Regions from separate parts of the Lentzea chajnantorensis genome, predicted to be linked through region 1. Evidence: riboswitches for the same ligand, from Rfam matches in the RefSeq annotation. Region 1 holds a riboswitch; the other holds the start of a gene.
The links. A riboswitch is a leader RNA that binds a small molecule or an ion and turns the genes downstream of it on or off. The one in region 1 is predicted to bind S-adenosylmethionine.

Region 1 (7,273 bases):
ACCTCACCTCCGCCCTGCTCCGGGTCCGCGGGCCACCGGCGGACGTGCAGCCGCCACCGGCCTGGCAGCGCTGGGCCGACCACCTCCGCGACGGCCTGAGCAGGGCCAGCGCCACCCTCGGCGAGGAGGAGGCGGGACTGCTGCCCGCGTTGGTGGTGGGCGACACCGAGCACATGGTGCCGCGCGTCGTCGACGAGTTCCGGACAGCGGGCCTGGCCCACCTGCTCGCGGTGAGCGGCGCGAACCTGGCCATCGTCTGCGGCGCGGTCTACCTGCTGCTGCGGAAGACCGGTCCGCGCAAGGCGGCGGTGGGTGCGTTGGTGGCACTCGTGGGGTTTGTGGCCCTGGCCGGTCCCGAGCCGAGCGTGCTGCGGGCCGCGGTGATGGGTGCCGTCGCGTTGCTGGCGCTGTTCATCGGCCGCGAACGGTCAGCGCTGCCGTCGTTGGCGACGACGGTGCTCGTCCTGGTGCTCGTCGATCCGGCGCTGGGAGCCGATCCCGGGTTCGCGTTGTCCGTGACGGCCACGGCGGCGTTGGTGCTCGTGGCACCGAGATGGGCACGCAGGCTGAAGGAACGCGGTGTGCCGCAAGGGTTCGCCGAAGCACTTGCCGTGCCCGCGGTCGCCAGCCTCGCGACGGCTCCGCTCGTGGTCGGGTTGTCGGGGCAGATCAGCCTCGTGTCGGTGCTCGCGAACCTGGCCGTCGCACCGGTGGTGGCACCCGCGACGGTGCTGGGTGTGGTGGCGGCGGTCATCGCGCCGCTGTTCCCACCGGCTGCCGAGGTGGTGGTGCACGTGGCCGGGCCGGCCGTGACGTGGCTGGTCCTGGTCGGGCGGCACGCGGCGACGGTGCCGGGTGCGTCGCTGAGCTGGCCGGAGGGCTGGGTCGGCGGGCTCGCGCTGGCGGTGGTCACGGCGATCGTCTTCCTGTTGTTGCGCAACAAGAAGACGCGGGTGCTGACGGTCGCGCTCCTCGTCGGCGGCTTCGTGGCGCTGGTGCCGATGCGGACCATCGCGCCGATGTGGCCACCGGCCGGCTGGAAAGTCGTGAGCTGCGACGTCGGCCAAGGCGACGCGCTCGTGCTGGCCACTGCGGAGGCCGACCGCGCGGTTGTGGTCGACACCGGGCCCGACCCCGGCGCGATCGACCGGTGCCTGAGGACGTTGGGGATCACGCGGATCCCGCTGATCGTGCTGTCGCACCTGCACGCCGACCACATCGGCGGTCTGCAGGCGGTGCTCGCCGGGCGTGCGGTGGGCGCGGTGGCGGTGGGACCGCTCAAGGAGCCGGCGTGGGCGTGGAAGGAGGTCAACGAGCAGGCGCGCGCGAATGGCGTGCGGGTGCTGGAACCGAAGGCGGGTGAGCGGTTCGCCTGGCCGGGGCTGGAACTGGAGGTGCTGGGCCCGCGGCGGCAACCGGTCGTCGCGGAGACGAACACGGTCGTGAACGACTACTCGCTCGTACTGCGGGCCACCACACCCGCGGGCCGGGTGCTGCTCACCGGTGACGTCGAACTGGCCGGCCAGGCCGCGTTGCTGGGGGAGCGGGACCTGGGGGCCGAGGTGCTCAAGGTGCCCCACCACGGCTCACGTTCCTCGTTGCCCGCGTTCCTGGAACGCGTGCGACCGCGGATCGCACTGGTGAGCGTCGGCACCGGCAACCGCTACGGGCACCCGAGCCCGCAGGTGATCGACGCGCTGCGGGCGGGTGGCGCCCTGGTGTTGCGCACGGACAAGGACGGCGACCTGGCGGTGTTGCCAGGAAGCCGAGTCGTACGAAGGAAAAGGAGAAGGAAGATGGACCAGGTCTGGATCAGGCTCCACAACGCGCGCTACCCGATTCCCGGCGGCACGCCCGGTTTCGCCTGGGCGATGTGGCAGCCCGGTTACCCCGCCACCCAGTGGCCGCACGACGAACTGAAGCCCGACTTCGCCTACTACCTCTGCGAAACACTGGAGGACGGCAGCCGCGCCATCACCTACCGCGCCCGCGCCACGCACGTGCTGCCACCCACGGAGGCCGCCGACGCGGACGCCGCCTACGACCTCGTCGCCGAGCACGTGTTCGACGACGGCATGCGCATCGCCCCGGACGTCTGGCACGAGTACCACTACAACGCCCTCAAAGCAGAAGCCCCGTGGCCGCAACGGATCGTGGCCTGGCGCGCCGAGGTGGAACCGGTCGGCCCGCACGTTCGCGACGAGCTGCGCCGCTTCCCGCGCACGGGCTGGACGAAGTCGGCCGCGATCACCCTCTGACGCTCACCGCGTGAAACGACGCGGTCCGGGGACGCGGACGTCCCCGGACCGGGAGGAGGTGATCTGCTGAACGAACGACCTAGCCCAGTGCCTTGAGCACGGCCTCGGCCGACGGCGGCACAGTGGCGCGCGGGCCGATCGTGTCGCCGAGGGCGTCGAGGGTCTTGAGGCCGTCACCGGTGATCAGCAGGACGGTCTCGCCGTCGGGGTCGAGCTGGCCCGTCTCGATCAGCTTCTTCGCCGTCGCCACGGTCACGCCGCCGGCGGTCTCGGCGAAGATGCCCTCGGTGCGGGCGAGGAGCTTGATGCCCTCGACGACCTCTTCGTCGGTCACGTCCTCGATGGCGCCGTTGGTGCGGCGGACCGTGTCGAGCACGTACGGGCCGTCGGCGGGGGCACCGATCGCCAGCGAGCGGGCGATGGTGTCGGGGCGGACCGGGCGGATGACGTCGTGGCCGTCCTTGAAGGCGGTGGACACGGGCGAGCAGCCGGTGGCCTGGGCGCCGAACACGCGGTACGGGGAGGCCTCGACGAGGTCGAGCTGGCCGAGCTCGCGGAAGGCCTTGTCGATCTTGGTGAGCTGGGAGCCGGAGGCGACCGGCACGACGATCTGGTCGGGCAGGCGCCAGCCGAGCTGCTCGGCGACCTCGTAGCCGAGGGTCTTGGAGCCCTCCGCGTAGTACGGGCGGACGTTGACGTTCACGAACGCCCAGTCCTCGTGTTCGGCGGCGAGCTCCTGGGCGAGGCGGTTGACGTCGTCGTAGTTGCCGTCGACGGCGATCAGGGCGCCCTCGTAGACGGCGCTCATGAGGATCTTGGCGCGTTCCAGGGAGGAGGGGACCAGTACGACGGACTCCCAGCCGGCGCGGGCGGCGGCCGCGGCGACGGCGTTGGCGAGGTTGCCGGTGGAGGGGCAGGCCAGGACCTTGAAGCCGAGCTCGCGGGCGGCGGCCAGTGCCACGCCGACCACGCGGTCCTTGAAGGAGTGGGTGGGGTTGCCGGTGTCGTCCTTCACCCAGACCTTGCGTACGCCCAGCGCCTTCGCGAGGCGGTCGGCCTCGACCAGGCGGGTGCCGCCGGGGTCGGTGTTCGGGTGCTGTTCCACAGTGGACGGAACGGGCAGAAGGCCGCGGTAGCGCCAGATCGAGCGGGGGCCGGCCTCGATGTCCTCGCGCCGCACCTTGCCGAAGTCGTAGGCCACTTCCAGCGGCCCGAAACACTCGAGACAGGCGTATTCCGGAGCGAGAGGGGTCTCATTTCCGCACTCACGGCACAGCAGCGCGCGGGCGGGGCCGAGGTCGAACTTGGTGCTCGTGGGCACAGTGACAGCAGTCATCGCGAGGTATCTCCTCATCTTTCCCGCGAAATCGAACGGGTCGGAATTGGCACCGTGATCGTCTGCGCATAGCGCTGACGCCGGTTGCCGGGGCTTCTTCGGGCCGGTCCCTCTGCCCCTCTGGATGAGCGGTGTTCAGTTGTGGCCACCAACGTACGGCACGTCTCCGCCGCTCGGCCACAAACGTCCACGATTCGGGACGTGGGAGGATGCGGAGCGTGAGCGCACCGGAGTCACTGCACCTCGTCGTCGGCGAGGAGGAGTTGCTGGTCGAACGCGCAGTTCGGGCGGCACTCGAGGCCGCGCGCGCGGTCGACGCGTCGGCCGACCTGACCCGCGTTCAGGTGAGCGATCTCACGCCGCCGGAGCTCGCCGAGCTGGTGAGCCCGTCGCTGTTCGCCGAGGGCCGGGTGATCGTCCTGCAGAACGCGCAGGACATCAGCAAGGAGATCGCCGACACGGTGCTCTCCTACCTCAAGGCGCCCGCGGACGGGGTGACGCTCGTCGTCGTGCACACCGGTGGCGGCCGCAGCAAGGCGGCCAAGGACCTGCCCGGCCAGCTGAAGAAGGCCGGTGCGGCGGTCACCGAGTGCGGCAAGGTCACCAAGTCGGCCGAGCGCGAGGCGTTCGTGCGCAACGAGGTGCGGCAGGCAGGCGGCAAGATCGACCCCGAGGCGGTCGCGACGCTCATCGACGCCGTGGGCACGAACCTGCGCGAGCTCGCCGCGGCGGCCTCCCAGCTGGTGTCGGACACCGACGGCAAGGTGACGGTCGAGGAGATCCGCCGCTACCACCAGGGCAAGGCCGAGGTGACCGGTTTCGCCGTCGCGGAGAAGGCCGTCACCGGTGACCGTGCGGGCGCGATGGAGTCGTTGCGGTGGGCCATGCAGCTCGGTGTGCCGCACGTGCTGGTCGCCGACGCGCTGGCGGACGCGGTGCGCACGGTCGCACGCGTCTCCGCGGTGGGCCGGGCCGACCCGTTCAGCCTGGCCGGTCCGCTCGGCATGCCGCCGTGGAAGATCAAGAAAGCTCAGGCGCAGGCCCGCGGCTGGGAGCAGGCGGGTCTCGCGGACGCGATGCAGGTGGTCGCGGGGCTCAACGCCGACGTGAAGGGCGTGGCCGCCGACGCCGACTACGCGCTGGAGCGCGCCGTGCTGCGGATCGTGGCGGCACACGGCCGCCGGTAGCACCCTCGCGGCGTTCCCGCGGAACCGTCCACGCACCGGAATTGACCGTGCCGCGCCAGCTTCCGCACGGAACGGCGCGTCGTGAAGCCCAATGAGGTGAATGCGTGGAGCGACTCCATGGCCCTCATCCCCACCAGAACAGCGAAAAGGGCCCGCTCCACGAGGAGCGAGCCCTTCCCGACGGCTCTGAGGTGAGCGGAATCAGCCCTCGAGCTGGTTCGCGCGCAGCGCCATCGCCGACTTCTTGTTGGCGGCCTGGTTGGCGTGGATGACGCCCTTGGTGGCGGCCTTGTCGAGCTTGCGGGACGCGTCCTGCAGCAGCTCCAGGGCCTTCGCCTTGTCACCGGCCTCGGCAGCCTCGCGGAACTTGCGGATGGCCGTCTTGAGGGACGACTTGACCGACTTGTTGCGCAGGCGCGCCTTCTCGTTGGTCTTGATCCGCTTGAGCTGGGACTTGATGTTCGCCATGCGACATCACCCTTCTGTGTCGAAACCGGAGTTCGTGACGCGCTTGGTCGGCACCGGCGAGAGCCGGCTCTCCTCCACGGCGGAGCGCCGCGCGTTCACGACGACGAAGGATATCAGGCCAGCTCAGCGCACCGTGAACCCGGCCTGGTCGGCACGAGCTGACAGCACGAACGCCGTGGAAGCGGTTCAATGCTGCTGAAACGCCTGTTCAGCGTGCCGCAGTGACCGGTCAACCCGCGTCCGGTTCCGGTTCCGGTTTTTTCGGCGGACGGCCGCGGCGCGGCATCTTCTTCGCTTCACCGGGCAGCCGGCCTGCCTCCGCCAGCGCACGCCGCAGCAGGAACTCGATCTGCGCGTTGGTGCTGCGCAGCTCGTCGTTCGCCCACCTGCTCAACGCGTCGTGCACGGCCGGGTCGAGCCTGAGCAGAACGCTTTTGCGCTCCGCCATCAGGTGTACAGCGACCCGGTGTTGACCACGGGCTGGGTGGAGCGGTCACCGCACAGGACGACGAGCAGGTTCGAGACCATCGCCGCCTTGCGCTCCTCGTCGAGCTCCACGACGTCGTGCGCGGCGAGCCGTTCCAGCGCGAGCTCGACCATGCCGACGGCGCCCTCGACGATCCGGGTGCGGGCCGCCACGACCGCGCCCGCCTGCTGCCGCTGCAACATGGCGTGGGCGATCTCCGGCGCGTACGCGAGGTGCGTGAGCCGCGACTCGATGACCTTCACGCCCGCGGACTGCACGCGTGCCGAGATCTCGATCGCGAGCGTCTCGGTGATCTCGTCCGCGTTCTCCCGCAGCGACAGCCCCGCCCCCTCGTGGTTGTCGTACGGGTAGCTCGTCGCGATGTGCCGGACCGCGGTCTCGGTCTGGATGCCCACGAACCGCACGAAGTCGTCGACCTCGAACCGTGCGCGCGCGGTGTCCTCGACCTGCCACACGACCACGGCGGCGATCTCGATCGGGTTGCCGTCCGCGTCGTTGACCTTCAGCGTCTGCGTCTCGTGGTTGCGGATGCGGGTGGAGATCTTCTCCCGCGTCGTCAGCGGGTTCGCCCACCGCAGGCCGTCCGAGCGGACCGTGCCGACGTAGCGGCCGAGGAACTGCAGCACCCGCGCCTCACCGGGCGCGACGGTGAACAGCCCCTTCATCAGCAGCGACGCCGCCAGGAGCACCAGCACCCCCGCGACCAGCAGCCCCGCCGACGGCTCGCCGCCGTTGGCCTCCGCGACCCTGACTCCCTCGATGATCGTCCACACGCCCACCGCGAACACCGCCAACCCTGCGAAGAACATCGGCAGACCGGCGATCTCCCGTGCGTGCTTCTCGCGCACGACAGGTGCCGGCATGTGCACTGTCGTGTCGATGGTTGCGCTCATCCAGACCCCCTGGTGAAGTAGTATCTAAGTGATATCACTTTTTTGCGGTTGATCGCAAGTTAGGCTGAGCCGCATGAGGGTGAAGAAGCAGCGTGTGGCCGCGTACGGGGTGTGCGTCGACGAGGCGGACCGGATCCTGCTGGCGCGCTGGCTTGGCCCAACGGGCAAACGTTGGATCCTCCCCGGCGGTGGCATCGAGCACGGCGAGCACCCGTACGACGCGGTCGTCCGCGAGGTCGAGGAGGAGACCGGGTTCACCGTCGAGGTGGTGCGCCTGCTCGGCATCGACTCGGAGCTCCGCACCGAGTCCCGCCGCGACTACCACGCACTTCGCATCATGTACGAGGTCCGGATCATCGGCGGCGAGCTGCGCAACGAGGTGGGCGGCACGACCGACCTCGCCCAGTGGCACCCGCTCGCAGACGTCGGACAACTCGACCGCGTGCCGTCCCTCGACACCGCCCTCGGCCTCTACCGGACCGCCCCACCCGCGGGAATTCTGCGGTAGGTTCGCTCCTGCCGCCGCCAACTGCCCACAACGGAGTTGGCGAATGATCCGATCACTGGCCGCTGTCGCCGCGGCCGCCCTGCTGTTGTCCTTCGTCCACGTGCCGGCCCAGGCCGCCGTGGTCGCCGTCTCGACC
Region 2 (7,273 bases), 5.3 Mb from region 1:
GGGTGAGGACCAGCCAGGGGTTGCGGCCCTTCCGGTCCGCAGGAAGTGCCTCGTGGTAGGCGGGCCAGCCCGCCAGGAGCTCGCGGTGCTCGGCGCGGGTCATGGGCGGCAGGCGGGTGCGGCGGGTGCCCGAGCCGGTCGGCAGCCACAGCCGCAGGACACGGGAGCGGAGCACCAGGGCCGTGCCCGCCAGACCGCACAGCACCACCACGACCAGCAGCACGGTGATCGTCTCCAGCGCACCGGCCACCTCCGGCGGGATGGCGTACAGCTCGTAACGCAGCGACCGGTCGAGGAACACGTGGTCGGGCAGCCCCGGCAACGGCACGGTCCCCACGACCACCTGCGCCACGTAGCCCAGCGCCAGCGCCGATCCGGCGGCGGAGGTGAACGCGAACAGCAACGCGCTGGACCGGCTGCGCCGCCGCGGCAGACCGGCGCCCGCGAGGACCACCCCGGTCAGCGCCGCGAACACCATCGCCGTCAAGCCCGTGAACAGGAACAGCATCGTCAGCCAGTACTTCTGCCGCAACGCGAGCAACGCGCTCTGCCGGGTCCACCCGGTGCCGCCGAACGGGTCGAACGTGAGCCCGGTGATCCGCACGTCCGTCACCGCCAGCAGCGCGAACGCCCACCCGAGGACGGCGGTCGTCACCACCAGCAGCAGGAACACCGCGAGCACCGGCACCGGCATCCGCGGCCACCCCCACCGGCTCGGAAGTGGCGCGCTGCCACCGGGTTCCGCCCGTCCGGACGCGATGGCGACCGCGAGCCCGGCGGTCCGGTCCCAGAACCGGGTGCGCAGGTCGTGCACCGGCAGACCGGCGAGCTCCTGCGGCAGCACGGCGGCCTCGACCACTCCGAGGTGCACGGGAATGCCGCGCTCCAGCGCGCGCGTCCACTCGTGGCGCACGTACGCGGAGGCGAGCGCGGCCGGCGACACCAGCAACAGCAGCGCGTCGGCCTGCTCCAGGCCCTCGTCCAGTGCCGCGGCCCAGTCCGTGCCCGGCCGCAGCCGCTGCACGTCGAGCCACGGGTCGAGGCCGGCCCGCGCCCCCAGCACGGCCGCCGCCTCCTCGGCGAAGTGGAACTCCCGCCGTGAGTAGCTGATGAAAACCCGTTGCGCCCCCACCCCGGTCACCGGCCCATGATCGCGGTCGGGCGCCGCCGCGAACAGGGGCAAACGCAGCAGGGGTGCACTGGAACCGGGCCACAACGCCGCACGGCCGCACCGGGGCAGGACCCGGTGCGGCCGTGCGGGTGTTCAGAACGCGATCAGGCCGCCGTCGCCCACAGGGTGTAGGCGATCACGTCCGCGTTGCGGTCCAACGCGGTCGCGTTGACGTTGGCCGAGGTGTCGCAGGACCGGTGGTAGCACCGGTCGAACGCGACACCGGAGGAGCCGCCCCACTTCTGCGCCTGGGCCGAGGTCTTGATGCCCTCGGCGCCGGTGAACGTGCCACCGACCGGGATGCCGGCGCGGGCGAACGCGGCGTGGTCGGACCGGCCGCCGACGCTGGTCAGCTCGGTCTGGACGCCGATCGAGGAGAACCCGGCCTGCAGCCGCTGCTGCAGCGCGAGGGAGCCGGAGGGCTGGCCGGACGCGCTGTAGACGAAGTAGCCGGGGTTCGGCGAGCCGGTCATGTCGAAGTTCAGGTAGGTCTTGATCTTCGAACGCTCGGTCGTCGACAGCGAGTTCACGTAGTACGTGGAACCGACCAGGCCGAGCTCCTCCGCGCCCCACCAGGCGAAGCGCAGGTGCTTGGTGGGAGCGAACCCGGTGGCCTTCACCTGGAGGGCGACCTCCAGGATCGAGGCGGAACCGGTGCCGTTGTCGTTGATGCCGGGACCGGCGCTGACGCTGTCGAGGTGACCGCCGAGCATCACGACGTTGTTCGCGTCGCCGCCGGGGTAGTCCGCGATCAGGTTGTAGCCGGTGGCGCCGTTGCTGGTGAACGACTGGACGCGGGTGGTGAAGCCGGCCGCGTCCAGCTTGCCCTTCACCCAGTTCACCGAGGCCAGGTAACCGGGCCTGCCGTGGGCGCGGTTGCCGCCGTTGGCGGTGGCGATCGACTGGAGCTGGTTCAGGTGCGCCTGGACGTTCGCGACGCTGATGTCGGGTGCTGCCAGGACCGCCGGAGCGGCCGCTTGCGCCGGCGCGGTTCCGGCCACCGTCAGGGCGGCCGCCAGCGCGATCAGGATCCTCATGGTTCAACTCCGTGCAGGGTAGGGATTGAGCCACTGATCAACATGCTCTGCCGTGCATGAGCCGCGCTAGGGGCGAAGGTCGGTTTCGCGTCGGATTAGTTCAACTCGGTGGTGATCAACCAGAATGGTCCGGGTGGGTGATGTCACGGTTGTCCTGGGCGTCGGTGCCGCGGTCCTGCTGATCTCCGTGATCGCGGTCCGGGTGTCGATCCGCCTCGGGCTGCCCTCACTCCTGCTGTACCTGGGCATCGGCGTGCTCCTGGGCGAGTCGGTGCTCGGCATCGACTTCGAAGACGCCGGCCTCACCCAGTCCCTCGGGATCGCGGCGCTGGTGCTGATCCTGACCGAGGGCGGGCTGACGACCCGGTGGCACGCGGTCAAGACCTCGCTCTGGCTGGGCGTCGCACTGTCCACAGTGGCCGTTGCGGTGAGCGTCGCCATCACCGGAACCGCGCTGCACCACCTGCTGGGCCTCGACTGGCGGATGGCGCTGCTCTGGGGTGCGGTGCTGTCGTCCACGGACGCGGCGGCCGTGTTCAGCGTCCTGCGGTCGCTGGGGGTGGGGGCACGGCTCACCGGCGCGCTCGAACTGGAGTCCGGCCTCAACGACGCGCCCGTCTACATCGCGGTCGTGCTGCTCGCCTCGTCCGACCAGATCTCGTGGACGGCACCGCTGCTGGTGCTCTACGAGCTGGGAGCGGGCGCGCTGATCGGCGTCGCGCTCGGCTGGCTGGGCGGCACGGGACTGCGGCACGCGGCCCTGCCCGCCACCGGCCTCTACCCGCTCGCCACCGTCGCCGTCTGCGTGATCGCCTACACCGCGGGCGACCTGGCGCACGCGTCCGGTTTCCTCGCCACCTACGTCGCCGCGCTGGTCCTGGGCAACGCCCGGCTGCCGCACCGCGCCGACACCCTGTCGTTCGCCGAGGGGCTCGGCTGGCTGGCCCAGATCGGCCTGTTCGTCCTGCTCGGCCTCTACGCCTCGCCGTCCCGGCTGCTCGACGTGCTGGTGCCCGCGCTGATCGCGGGCGTGGTGCTCACGTTCGTGGCGCGCCCGCTGTCGGTGGTGCTGTCGTTGCTGCCGTTCAAGGTGCCGTGGCGGGAACAGGCGTTCCTCTCCTGGTCGGGGCTGCGCGGCGCGGTGCCGATCGTGTTCGCGCTGATCCCGCTCATCCAGGGCGTCGAGGGTGCGCGCGAGCTGGTCGACGCGGTGTTCCTGCTGGTCATCGTCCTCACGGTGGTGCAGGGCACGACGCTGCCGTTCCTCGCGCGGCGGCTCGGGCTGGTCAACGCGAGCGAGCCGCAGGAGGTCCAGGTCGACTCCTCGCCGCTGGACGAGCTCGGCGCCGAGCTGCTGCAGGTGCACATCCAGCGCGGGTCGAAGCTGCACGGCGTCTACATGACCGAGCTGCGCATGCCCACCGGCGCCACGGTGAGCCTCGTGGTGCGCTCGGGCAAGAGCTTCACGCCACTTCCGACGACCCGGCTGCAGACCGGCGACCAGTTGCTCATCGTGACCACAGAAGAGGCGCGCGACGCCACCGAACGGCGGGTTCGCGCCGTGGACCGGGCCGGTCGTTACGCGCGGTGGAAGGGCGAGACCGGCGAATAGTCGGTCCCCGACGCTTCTCACGATGTGATCAGGTGTCGACGGATCGTGACGCGCCCGCTAACGTCGTCGGCAGGTCATGAGAGCCAGCGTCAAGCCCAAGCTTGCTGGCCGGCAACCCTCCAACCGCGGTGGGGTGCCCTTGGTGAGGACCTGGTCCGGCGCGCAGGGCGCCGGTCAAGCGCGGGCCTCCGAGAAGGCCCCCCGGCCCAGGAGGCAGCTCGATGACGCTCGCGATCACCCCGGACACCACCACCAAGGTTCCCGCCGTCGTCGGTTCCGACCTGCGCGTCCCGCTGGTGACCGGAGAGCGCGTCACCTACGCCAACCTCGACCACGCCGCCTCCGCCCCCTGCCTGCGGGAGGTGCGCGACGCCGTCGACGAGCTGCTGCCCTGGTACGCGAGCGTGCACCGCGGCGCCGGCTTCGCCTCCCAGGTGTCGACCCGCGTCTACGAGCAGGCGCGTGACCGCGTCCGGCGGTTCGTGGGCGCCCGCTCCACCGACGCCGTCGTCTTCACCCGCAACACCACTGACGCGCTGAACCTGCTGGCCCGCAGCGTGCCCAAGGGCACCGCGGTCGTGCTGTTCGACAGCGAGCACCACGCCGCGCTGCTGCCGTGGCGCGGGCCGAACGTGCAGCGCATCTCCACTCCTTCCTCGTCCGGCGCGGCACTCGTCGCGCTGGACCGGGCGTTGGCCGCCGCCCCGGTCGGTCCTCGGCTCGTGATCGTCACCGGGGCGTCCAACGTCACGGGGGAGCTGTGGCCGGTCGCCGAGCTCGCGAAGGTCGCCCGCAGGCACGGCGCCCGCATCGCGCTCGACGCCGCGCAGCTCGCCCCGCACCGCCCGATCGACGCCCGTGAGCTGGGCGTGGACTACCTGGCGTTCTCCGGCCACAAGATCTACGCGCCGTTCGGCGCCGGTGTGCTCGTCGGCCGGTCCGACTGGTTGCAGCAGGCCCAGCCCTACCTGGTGGGCGGCGGCGCCACGGCGAAGGTGACCGACCACGGCGACCGGCTCGGCGTCGCGTGGTCCGCGGTGCCGGAGCGGCACGAGGCGGGCAGCCCGAACGTCATCGGCGTGCACGCGCTGGCCGCGGCCTGCGAGATCCTGTCGCGGCACTGGGAGCAGACGATCGCGCACGAGCAGGAGCTGCTGCAGCGGCTGCGGGACGGCCTGCGCGCCATCCCCGGCCTGCGCGAGCTCTCGATCCTCACCGACGTCGACCGCGTGGGCGTCGTGAGCTTCACGGTCCCCGGCTTCGACGCGGGCTTCCTCGCGGCGGCGCTGTCGGCCGAGTACGGCGTCGGCGTGCGTGACGGCGCGTTCTGCGCCCATGTGGTCGTGGGACGTCTGGTGAAGAAGGCCGGTTCGCACGAAGACCGCGCCGTGCGCGCGTCGATCGGTCTCGGGACGACGGCCGAGCACGTGGACCGTTTGGTGGCCGCGCTGCGCACTCTCGTCACCGAAGGTCCGAAGTGGACCTACGCGCAGCGCGACGGCCGCTGGGTGGCCGAGGACGACAGCCGAACCCTGCCGCCGTTCCTCGCGTAGTCCAGGTAGTGGACAATGACCTGGTGAGTGACGAGTCCAAGGCCCCGGCGAAGGCCGCTGACGAGACTGCCGAGGAGCAGTCCAGCGCGCCGGAACCGGTCGCAGAGCCGCAGGTCGCGCCTGTGGTGACCGCTGAGGCCGAGGACCGGCGCGAGATCGAGCAGCCCGAGCGGGCGCTGACGGTCTCCGAGCCGGACGCCGAACCCGAGTTCTCGATCACCGGCTCGCTGCCGGAGCCGCGGACCACCTACCTCGCGGTGCTGGCCGCCGGTGTGCTGGCGCTGGACGTCCTCACGAAAGTCCTCTCCGTGGCGTTCCTGGAGCGGTCAGAGCCGATCCAGCTGTTCGGCGGGCTGCTGCACCTGACGTTCGTCCGCAATCCCGGTGCCGCCTTCGGGCTGGCCGAGGGGTGGACGTGGATCCTCGCGCTGATCGCGTTCGGGGTCGTCGGGTTCATCACCTGGATCGCGCGCGACCTGCGCTCGACGCCCTGGGCGGTCGGTCTCGGGCTGGTGCTCGGCGGCGCCGTCGGCAACCTCGCCGACCGGCTGTTCCGCGCGCCCGGCCCGATGCGCGGCCACGTGGTGGACTTCCTGTCGTTGTTCGACCCGTTCGGCCAGGTGTGGCCGGTGTTCAACGTCGCCGACATGGCGATCGTCTGCGGTGGCGCGACGATCATCGTCTTGGCGCTGCTGCAGCACGACTACGACGGGACGGTTCACAAGGAGAAGATCGACGCGTGAGCGGATACCGAACGCTGCCCATTCCCGACGGTCTGGACGGCATGCGCGTCGACGCGGGCCTCGCGAAGCTGCTGGGCCTGTCCCGCACCGCGGTGGCCGCCATCGCCGACGCCGACGACGTGCTGATCGACGGCCGGGTCGTGGGCAAGTCCGACCGGCTCACGGCCGGCGCGATGCTGGAGATCACCCTGCCGGCCCCGCCGCAGCCGGTGACCGTGCAGGCCATCCCGGTCGAGGGCCTGGTCGTGATCCACGAGGACGACGACATCATCGTCGTGGACAAGCCCGTCGGCGTGGCCGTGCACCCCTCGCCGGGCTGGACCGGCCCGACCGTCGTGGGCGGTCTCGCCGCCGCCGGTCACCGGGTCGCGACCTCGGGTGCCGCGGAACGCCAGGGCGTCGTGCACCGCCTCGACGTCGGCACCACCGGCGTGATGGTCGTCGCGAAGTCCGAGTCGGCGTACTCGGCGCTCAAGCACGCGTTCAAGGAGCGGACCGTCGACAAGGTCTACCACGCGATCGTCCAGGGCCACCCGGACCCGATCAAGGGCACCATCGACGCGCCGATCGACCGGCACCCCAAGCACGACTACAAGTTCGCCGTGATGAACTCCGGCAAGCCGTCGATCACCCACTACGAGGTGATCGAGGCGTTCCGCGCGGCGTCGTTCGTCGAGGTGCACCTGGAGACCGGCCGCACGCACCAGATCCGCGTGCACTTCTCGGCGCTGCACCACCCGTGCGTGGGCGACCTGACCTACGGCGCGGACCCCACGCTGGCCAAGCGGCTCGGCGTGGCGCGGCAGTGGCTGCACGCGCGCCAGCTCGGGTTCCACCACCCCGGCACGGGCGAGTGGGTCACCTACACCTCCGAGTACCCGGCGGACCTCGCCGCGTCCCTGGAGCAGCTGCGCGAGGAAGGCTGACCGCAGGCCGATTGCGTCTGGGTAAATCACCGGTTGACGACGTTTCATTTGATGTTGATCGGTGCCGCTCATAGCGTTCTCGGCATGAACCTCACCGTCCTAGCCGCCTCCGGCCGCACCGGCCTCGCCCTCACCCGGCAGGCCCTGGCCCGCGGCCACGCGGTCACGGCGATCGCCCGCGATCCCGGCAAGATCGCGCTCGACCACCCGGACCTGCGCAAGGTCGCGGGT

Region 2: another riboswitch for S-adenosylmethionine. It lies ahead of ACVDFE_RS14450 (aminotransferase class V-fold PLP-dependent enzyme); the one in region 1 lies ahead of thrC (threonine synthase).

Annotation. Positions count from the first base shown of each region.
Region 1 covers NZ_JBSDZT010000002.1:8,107,636-8,114,908, reverse strand. Annotated here, with positions in the region: gene ACVDFE_RS38845 (DNA internalization-related competence protein ComEC/Rec2) at 1-2,258, shown strand, start outside; gene thrC (threonine synthase) at 2,338-3,594, opposite strand; SAM riboswitch class I at 3,606-3,725, opposite strand; gene holA (DNA polymerase III subunit delta) at 3,804-4,781, shown strand; gene rpsT (30S ribosomal protein S20) at 4,983-5,249, opposite strand; gene ACVDFE_RS38825 (hypothetical protein) at 5,479-5,697, opposite strand; gene ACVDFE_RS38820 (SPFH domain-containing protein) at 5,697-6,629, opposite strand; gene ACVDFE_RS38815 (NUDIX hydrolase) at 6,703-7,137, shown strand; gene ACVDFE_RS38810 (polysaccharide lyase 6 family protein) at 7,181-7,273, shown strand, end outside.
Region 2 covers NZ_JBSDZT010000002.1:2,779,606-2,786,878, forward strand. Annotated here, with positions in the region: gene ACVDFE_RS14435 (toll/interleukin-1 receptor domain-containing protein) at 1-1,141, opposite strand, end outside; gene ACVDFE_RS14440 (M28 family metallopeptidase) at 1,276-2,208, opposite strand; gene ACVDFE_RS14445 (potassium/proton antiporter) at 2,342-3,820, shown strand; SAM riboswitch class IV at 3,893-4,007, shown strand; gene ACVDFE_RS14450 (aminotransferase class V-fold PLP-dependent enzyme) at 4,042-5,373, shown strand; gene lspA (signal peptidase II) at 5,397-6,116, shown strand; gene ACVDFE_RS14460 (RluA family pseudouridine synthase) at 6,158-7,042, shown strand; gene ACVDFE_RS14465 (NAD(P)-dependent oxidoreductase) at 7,127-7,273, shown strand, end outside.